DNA from 2 places in the Pseudomonas sp. TNT2022 ID642 genome. Region 2 is predicted to be linked to the other one. Evidence: predicted binding sites of a transcription regulator. Region 2 holds the regulator's gene; the other holds the start of a gene.
The links. Region 2 encodes sigma-54, which starts transcription at its own class of promoters, with help from an activator protein. Its sites were predicted from a motif close to ANTGGCATNNANNTTGCTNT; they were not measured.
Positions count from the first base shown of each region.

Region 1 (4,455 bases), on a different contig from region 2:
CCTGAAGATCGCTGTTCACGTCTGAACGCAATAAAAGGGAACCCTGCGCGCGACCGTCTATCCTAAAAGTGCATGCCACTATTCTGGAGCGACACCATGGGTTCCACGTTCAACGGTCTGATCGGCCTGATCATCCTTGCCCTCGACATCTGGGCCATCATCAACGTGTTGAAAAGCGGCGCGACCACCGGGATGAAAATCGTCTGGGTGCTGCTGATCATCCTCCTGCCGGTACTGGGCCTGATCATCTGGGCGATTGCCGGACCGCGCGGCAACGTGCGGATCTGAATCACCTAACACCGCGATACCCCTGTAGGAGCTGCCGAAGGCTGCGATCTTTTGATGTTGATTGTAAAAAACAAGATAAAAAGATCGCAGCCTTCGGCAGCTCCTACAGGGATTGTGGTTGTGAGGTTCGACCTGTCATCTTCGGCAACGTAGAATGCGCGCCTTTCCCGGGCAATCGTCCACACGATTGACGCCCGCGCATTCATCGGAGCACTTGACCATGACCGTTACCAAAACCAGCGAGTACCTGGAAACCCTCTACGAAGGCTACGGCCAGCGTTTTCGCATGGAAAAACTGTTGCACGAAGTGCGCACCGAACACCAGCATCTGGTGATCTTCCAGAACCCGCGCATGGGCCGTGTCATGGCACTGGACGGCGTGATCCAGACCACCGAAGCCGACGAATTCATCTACCACGAAATGCTCACTCACGTGCCGATCCTCGCCCACGGCAGCGCCAAGCGCGTGTTGATCATCGGCGGTGGTGACGGCGGCATGCTCCGCGAAGTGACCAAACACGCCGGCGTCGAGCACATCACCATGGTCGAGATCGACGGCACCGTGGTCGACATGTGCAAAGAGTTTCTGCCGAACCACTCGAGCGGCGCCTACGACGATCCACGCCTGAACCTGGTGATCGACGACGGCATGCGTTTCGTCGCCACCACCACGGAAAAATTCGACGTGATCATCTCCGACTCGACCGACCCGATCGGCCCGGGCGAAGTGCTGTTCTCGGAGAACTTCTACCAGGCCTGCCATCGCTGCCTGAACGAGGGCGGCATCCTCGTGACCCAGAACGGCACGCCGTTCATGCAGATCGACGAAGTGAAAACCACGGCTGGTCGCCTGAACAGCCTGTTCCCGGACTGGCACTTCTATCAGGCCGCGGTGCCGACTTACATCGGCGGCTCGATGACCTTTGCCTGGGGTTCGACCAACCCGGCCTACCGCAAGCTGAGCCGTGAAACCCTGCAACAGCGCTTCATCGGCAGCGGCATCGTCACCCGTTACTACAACCCGGAAATCCACATCGGCGCGTTCGCCTTGCCACAGTACGTGCTGCAGGCGATCAACAAGCCAAGCAACGACTAAAGAACACTGCAACTCCCCTGTGGGAGCCGGTTCGCTCCCACATTTGTTTGCTCCACACGATAGATGTCGTTTTTTTCATCTTTGTCCGCTGTAATCCTTTTGAACCAACTTTCGGCGCACCAGTCGATTTAGGTGTAAGCCCATTTGCGGGTTTGATCGAGGAGGCACCGATGCAAAAGTGGAAAGTCACTTTCGTGGACGATCATGGTGAAATTGTCGATGAGGTGTTCGAGCGCGCGGAATGCCCCAGTGATGATGAGGCCGCTCGATTGATCAAGGCACGGCTTCTGCCCGTCGCCGCCGAACTGGACCTGAACGATCTGGAAGGGCGCACCGCCGATGCTGGCGTGAAAAGCCTGAAAACCCAGAACAGCATCGAAATCCGCAGCATCACCCCAATCTGAAATTCTTCTTGTCACCTTCAGCACCAGGCCTTGGCAGCAGCTCTATCTTGGGGCTACTCTGCAAGCGAGATCAGCGAACGGATCGCTAAGGTCTGGTCTTGTCAGCTACATGCTTGTTCCCGCGTGCAACCACGTTGCCGTAGTACTTTGGCCAGAGGCCCGGGGCGGGAATACGGAAAGTCTATCCATCTATGCGAGGGGGACGATTCATGAGCACAGCCTATCAAGAAGACATCAGCAGCAATGTTCTGCGCCGCATGAAAGAAGGCGGTTTCGATTTTTCCCGATTCCATCCCATCGAGTTCTACGCCATTTTCCCGGACGAGGAGCGGGCGCGCAGGGCGGCAGGCAAATTTCGCGGTGAATCCATCAATGCCCAGGTCAGCCTGCGGGATGATGGCGCATGGGCGTTGGAATTGAGCAAGGTGATGTACGCGACATATGACGATATCGGTGACTTCGAGCAGGGCTTTTCCGCCGTGGTCGAACCGCTGGGTGGCATCATCGAGGGTTGGGGCGTAAAGCAGGAGGTGCGCAACCGCCACCGTTTGAACTGATCTCAGGTTATTTGATTACCAACGGCTGACCTCTGGGTTGGCCGTTGCCATTTTTAAAGATCAAAAGATCGCAGCCTTCGGCAGCTCCTACACCGATCACCTGTAGGAGCTGCCGGAGGCTGCGATCTTTTGCTTTTGCTTTCAAAACATTTCCAAAAGGCAAAAAAAAGCCACCGGAGAGGGTGGCTAAAAGGGAAGACCGATAAGGAGAGGAAACCGGTCAGGGTTGCAGCGGGGCGGGCCGCCGAGGCGATCCCGATCAGTTGAGCTGGCCGCTTCATGGCGCCGGGCCTGTGAAGTTTTGCAGCGAATGCGCGGATTATCCGCAGGCAGCGACGGGCAGTGAAATCAACTCTGACTATGCTGGTGATAGGCGATGCAGTGCGTCGCAATGAAGCGGGGGCAATCAGGTTGGGGCATTTGCCGCACAGGAATGGTGCGGCGTCTGTGGCGTGAATATCCAACCGATTGAAATCAAAGCGTTTATGCCGATGGCACGGGCCTTGCGAAGGCCTGTATGTCCGGGTGACAAGGAGTACGGCATGATCCGCACCTATTTTGATGAGATGTACGATGCCGGCGGCCAGGTTCGCCCGCATTATCGGGAGTTCGCCCGCTGGTTGGCCGACACGCCTGACGAGCTGCTGGCCCAACGGCGACGCGAGGCTGACTTGCTGTTCCATCGAGCCGGGATCACTTTCACGCTCTATGGGGACGAGCAGGGCACCGAGCGCCTGATTCCTTTCGACACCATTCCGCGCAGCATCCCCGCCAGCGAATGGCGGATCGTCGAGCGCGGCTGTATCCAGCGGGTCAAGGCGCTGAACATGTTCCTCGCCGACCTCTATCACGAGCAGCGCATCATCAAGGCCGGGATCATTCCCGCCGAGCAAGTGCTGGCCAACGAGCAATACCAGTTGGCGATGCAAGGCCTGGATCTGCACCGCGATATCTATTCGCATATCTCCGGCGTCGATCTGGTGCGCGATGGCGACGGCACCTATTACGTGCTCGAAGACAACCTGCGCACACCGAGCGGCGTGAGCTACATGCTCGAAGACCGCAAGATGATGATGCGCCTGTTCCCGGAGCTGTTCGCCGCCCAGCGCATTGCGCCGATCGATCACTACCCGAACCTGTTGCTAGATACCCTGAAAAGCTCAAGTCCGATCGACGACCCAAGCGTGGTCGTGCTGACGCCGGGGCGCTTCAACAGCGCGTTCTTCGAGCACGCGTTTCTCGCGCGGGAAATGGGCGTTGAACTGGTCGAGGGTGCGGATCTGTTCGTGCGTGACGACAAGGTCTTCATGCGCACCACCGACGGCCCGAAAGCGGTGGACGTGATTTACCGCCGCCTCGACGACGCGTTCCTCGATCCATTGGCGTTCAACCCGGACTCGATGCTTGGTGTACCGGGGCTGCTGTCGTCTTATCGCTCGGGCAATGTGGTGCTGGCCAACGCCATTGGCACCGGCGTGGCAGACGACAAATCGGTGTATCCGTTTGTTACCGACATGATCCGTTTCTACCTCGACGAAGAGCCCATTCTGAAGAACGTGCCGACCTGGCAATGCCGCAACCCGTCTGAACTTTCCCATGTGTTGGCCAATCTTCCGGATCTGGTGGTCAAGGAAACCCAGGGCTCCGGCGGTTACGGGATGTTGGTGGGACCGGCGTCGACGAAGGCGGAAATCGATGCCTTCCGCGAACGGATCAAAGCCAAGCCGCACGCGTACATTGCGCAACCGACGCTGTCGTTGTCGACCTGTCCGACCTTTGTCGAAAACGGCATCGCGCCGCGCCATATCGACTTGCGTCCATTTGTCTTGTCCGGGCGCGAAACCCGCGTGGTGCCCGGTGGTTTGACCCGCGTCGCGTTGCGCGAAGGCTCCTTGGTGGTGAATTCCTCCCAGGGTGGCGGAACCAAGGACACCTGGGTGGTCGAGGATTGAAGGAAGCTTGCCATGTTAAGTAGAACTGCCTCGGATCTGTATTGGATGTCGCGTTACCTGGAGCGGGCGGAAAACCTCGCACGGATGCTCGACATCAGTTATTCGCTGTCGCTGATGCCGCAGGACGGTCGCGGCGATGGTTTGCACGAATTGGCCAT
Region 1 covers NZ_JAMDGW010000008.1:126,495-130,949, reverse strand. The annotation lists gene M5G26_RS10260 (hypothetical protein) at 1-25, shown strand, start outside; gene M5G26_RS10255 (PLDc N-terminal domain-containing protein) at 97-288, shown strand; gene speE (polyamine aminopropyltransferase) at 509-1,384, shown strand; gene M5G26_RS10245 (hypothetical protein) at 1,555-1,788, shown strand; gene M5G26_RS10240 (ribonuclease E inhibitor RraB) at 1,998-2,345, shown strand; gene M5G26_RS10235 (circularly permuted type 2 ATP-grasp protein) at 2,888-4,297, shown strand; gene M5G26_RS10230 (alpha-E domain-containing protein) at 4,310-4,455, shown strand, end outside.
Region 1: M5G26_RS10235 (circularly permuted type 2 ATP-grasp protein) is a predicted target of sigma-54. The motif match lies at 2,836-2,855, and genes of this name have one in related genera.

Region 2 (4,455 bases):
TGCTGCTGGTGGTGACCCACGAAGTGATTCCCGAGTCGCGACGCAATGGTCATGACAAACTGGCCAGTCTTGGTCTGTTGATCGGGTTTTGTCTGATGATGGTGATGGATACGGCGTTGGGTTGAAGATCAAAAGATCGCAGCCTGCGGCAGCTCCTACGAGGGGATTGGTGCGACATGGGCTGCGACTTTTTGATTTTGGCTGTCAGCCACCTTCATCGAAGTAGTTGTTGATCAACGCCACCAGCGCATCCAGCGCTTCCTGTTCCTGATGCCCTTCAGTACTCAAATAGATCTTGGTGCCCTTGCCTGCCGCCAGCATCATCATCGCCATGATGCTTTTGCCATCGACCGTTGTCTCTGGCGTACGGCCCACTCTGATCGAGCAGTCCGGAAACTGCCCGGCCACGCCAACGAATTTGGCCGATGCGCGGGCATGCAGGCCCAGCTTGTTGATGATTTCGATTTCCAGAGCAGGCATCGCGGTGTGAATCCTTTAAGTGAGGTCGCGGTGGCGAACCTGGACGTTCTTCAGGGTTTTCTGCAGGGCCTGACCCAGGCGTTCGGTCAGGTAGACGGAGCGGTGATGCCCGCCGGTGCAGCCAATGGCAATGGTGACGTAGGCGCGGTTGCTCGCGGCGAAACGCGGTAGCCATTTGTGCAGGTAAGTGAAGATGTCCTGAAACATTTCTTCGACCTCCGGCTGTGCCGCCAGGTATTCGGCCACCGGCGCATCGAGACCCGATTGCGCACGCAGTTCCGGCTTCCAGTAAGGATTAGGCAGGCAGCGCACATCGAACACCAGATCCGCATCCACCGGCATGCCGCGTTTGAAGCCGAATGACTCGACCAGAAACGCGGTGCCTGGCTCCGGCTGGTTCAGCAGACGCAGCTTGATGGTGTCGCGCAACTGGTACAGGTTCAGATTGGTGGTGTTGATCTTCAGGTCGGCGAGGTCGGCAATCGGGCCGAGCAGGGCGGTTTCATCCTGGATAGCTTCGGCCAGCGAGCGGTTGGCGTTGCTCAGCGGATGGCGACGGCGGGTTTCGGAGAAACGCTTGAGCAGAGTTTCCTCGTCGGCATCCAGATACAGGACATCGCACTGGATGTGCTTGCTGCGCACATCTTCAAGCAGCTCGGGAAAGCGCGACAGGTGGCTCGGCAGGTTGCGCGCATCAATGGACACGGCCACCAGCGGCTGCGCCAGTTCAGTGTGAATCAGCGCACGTTCGGCCAGTTCCGGCAGCAAGCCTGCCGGCAGGTTGTCGATGCAGTAGTAACCGTTGTCCTCAAGGACATCCAGTGCGGTACTTTTACCCGAGCCGGAGCGGCCACTGACGATGATCAAGCGCATGATTAGTGCCCGTTCTGCTCGTCCAGGACAACCTGATACAAGGCTTCGTTGCTCGCAGCGCTGCGCAGTTTATCGCGCACGTCCTTGCGATCGAGCATGCTGGCGATCTGACGCAGCAACTCCAGGTGCGCATCGGTGGCGGCTTCCGGGACCAGCAATACGAACAGCAGGTCAACCGGGGCGCCATCGATGGCGTCGAAATCGATTGGCGCTTCAAGGTGCATCAAGGCGCTGATAGGCGACTGGCAACCCTTGAGACGGCAGTGAGGAATGGCGATGCCGTTACCAAAACCGGTGGAGCCGAGTTTTTCACGGGCAATCAACGCCTCGAAGACATCTTGCATCTCCAGATCCGGCACTTCGCGGGCGATCAGGTTGGCAATTTGTTCGAGGGCTTTCTTTTTACTGCCGCCCGGCACGTTCACGAGGGAACGGCCGGGGGTCAGGATGTTTTCAAGTCGGATCATGGGGTGGGGGGGTTATCGACCGGTAGCGCCCTGAAGGAGGCTCTGGGTCTTTTCCTTATGCTTTTTGAGTTGGCGATCCAGCTTGTCGGTCAGTGAGTCGATCGCAGCATACATATCAGTATCTTCTGCGTTGGCGACCACTTCGCTGCCGGGTATATGCAAGGTGGCTTCGATTTTCTGCTTCAGCTTTTCGACGCACATCGTGACTTGCACGTTGGTGATCTTGTCGAAATGGCGCTCCAGTCGTTGGAGTTTTTCCTCGATATAGGAACGCAGAGGTTGGGTCACTTCCAGTTGGTGTCCACTGATGTTGACTTGCATACAGCTTCTCCTTCGTTGCCAGTGCATAAAGCGGCAGGCTGGATAGCCTGCCACTGGAACGCTGTAACGTGGCTTACATCAACCGCTTGCGTTCGCTCGAAGGCGCGATCCCGAGAGATTCGCGGTACTTGGCGACGGTGCGGCGAGCCACCTGAATGCCTTGTGCCTCCAGTAAACCAGCGATCTTGCTGTCACTCAACGGCTTTTTCTGATTTTCCGCTGCAACCAGTTTTTTGATGATCGCGCGGATCGCTGTGGACGAGCATTCGCCGCCTTCGGAGGTGCTGACGTGGCTGGAGAAAAAGTATTTCAACTCATAAATACCGCGCGGGGTATGCATGAATTTCTGTGTGGTCACCCGTGAAATCGTTGATTCGTGCATGCCGACCGCTTCGGCGATGTCGTGCAGGACCAGCGGCTTCATGGCTTCGTCGCCGTACTCCAGAAAACCGCGTTGATGCTCGACGATCTGGGTGGCTACTTTCATCAGGGTTTCGTTGCGGCTTTGCAGGCTCTTGATGAACCAGCGGGCTTCCTGCAACTGATTGCGCATGAAAGTGTTGTCGGCGCTGGTGTCGGCGCGACGGACGAAACCGGCGTATTGGGCGTTGACGCGCAGGCGCGGCACCGATTCCTGATTCAGCTCGACCAGCCAGCGCTCGTTGTCCTTGCGCACGATCACGTCAGGGACGACGTATTCGGCTTCAGTGGACTCGATCTGAGAGCCCGGACGCGGATTGAGGCTTTGCACCAGTTCGATGACCTGGCGCAGTTCGTCTTCCTTGAGTTTCATGCGCCGCATCAACTGGCTGTAGTCGCGGCTGCCGAGCAGGTCGATGTAATCGGTGACCAGGCGTTTGGCTTCAGCCAGCCAAGGCGTCTTGGCTGGCAACTGGCGTAATTGCAGCAGCAGGCACTCGCCGAGATTGCGCGCGCCGATGCCGGCCGGTTCAAACTGCTGGATGCGGTGCAGGACCGCTTCGATTTCGTCCAGTTCGATGTCCAGTTCCGGGTCGAACGCCTCAAGGATCTCTTCGAGGGTTTCGTCCAGGTAGCCCTGATTGTTGATGCAATCGATCAGGGTCACGGCGATCAGGCGATCGGTGTCGGACATCGGTGCGAGGTTCAGTTGCCACAGCAGGTGGCTTTGCAGGCTCTCGCCGGCGGACGTGCGGGTGGTGAAGTCCCATTCGTCATCGTCGCTGCTGGGCAGGCTGCTGGCGCTGGTCTGGTAAACGTCTTCCCACGCGGTATCGACGGGAAGTTCGTTGGGGATACGCTCGCTCCAGTCACCTTCCTCAAGGTTGTCCACCGTGGGTGCGGTTTCCTGATAGGAGGGTTCCTGGATTTCGATGGGCTTCTGTTCGGCGTTGTCGGCCATGGGGTCGGAATTGTCGAAGTCGTCGCCTTCTTCCTGGCGTTCGAGCATCGGATTGGATTCCAGAGCCTCCTGGATTTCCTGTTGCAGATCCAGGGTCGACAATTGGAGCAGGCGGATGGCCTGTTGCAGCTGCGGTGTCATCGTCAGCTGCTGGCCCATTCTCAAGACTAGCGATGGTTTCATGGCAGGGGCTTAACACCTTATTCGCCGGCGCTATGCGCCATCCACTACAGGGCGCCGGAGCGCCAAACTTAAGCAAATTATATGCCTGAAACTGAAGTGTTTGCCTAGAGCGCTGTAACAATTAAAGCGTATTAATTCCTGCTTGAATCGATACAGCGCCCGGGCGGCGCACCGGGCACTGTTACGCTTACAGGCGGAACTCGTGACCCAGATACACTTCCTTGACCAGATCGTTGGCCAGGATGGTTTCTGCATCGCCTTCAGCGATCAGTTGACCATCGTTGACGATGTAAGCGGTTTCGCAGATGTCCAGCGTCTCGCGGACGTTGTGGTCGGTGATCAATACACCGATACCCTTGGCCTTGAGGTGGTGGATGATCTGCTTGATGTCGCCGACCGAGATCGGGTCGACGCCGGCGAACGGTTCGTCGAGCAGGATGAATTTTGGTGCCGTTGCCAGCGCGCGAGCAATTTCCACTCGGCGGCGTTCACCACCGGACAGGCTCATGCCAAGGTTGTCGCGGATGTGGCTGATGTGGAATTCCTGCAGCAGGCTTTCCAGCTCTTTGCGGCGACCGGCCTTGTCGAGTTCCTGACGGGTCTCGAGGATGGCCATGATGTTGTCAGCCACCGACAGTTTGCGGAAGATCGACGCTTCTTGCGGCAGATAGCCGATGCCGGCCTTTGCACGACCGTGCATCGGCTGGTGGCTGACGTCCAGATCGTCGATCAGTACGCGGCCCTGATCGG
Region 2 covers NZ_JAMDGW010000001.1:68,989-73,443, forward strand. The annotation lists gene M5G26_RS00285 (ZIP family metal transporter) at 1-125, shown strand, start outside; gene M5G26_RS00290 (HPr family phosphocarrier protein) at 205-480, opposite strand; gene rapZ (RNase adapter RapZ) at 496-1,353, opposite strand; gene ptsN (PTS IIA-like nitrogen regulatory protein PtsN) at 1,356-1,820, opposite strand; gene hpf (ribosome hibernation-promoting factor, HPF/YfiA family) at 1,833-2,141, opposite strand; gene M5G26_RS00310 (RNA polymerase factor sigma-54) at 2,215-3,705, opposite strand; gene lptB (LPS export ABC transporter ATP-binding protein) at 3,893-4,455, opposite strand, start outside.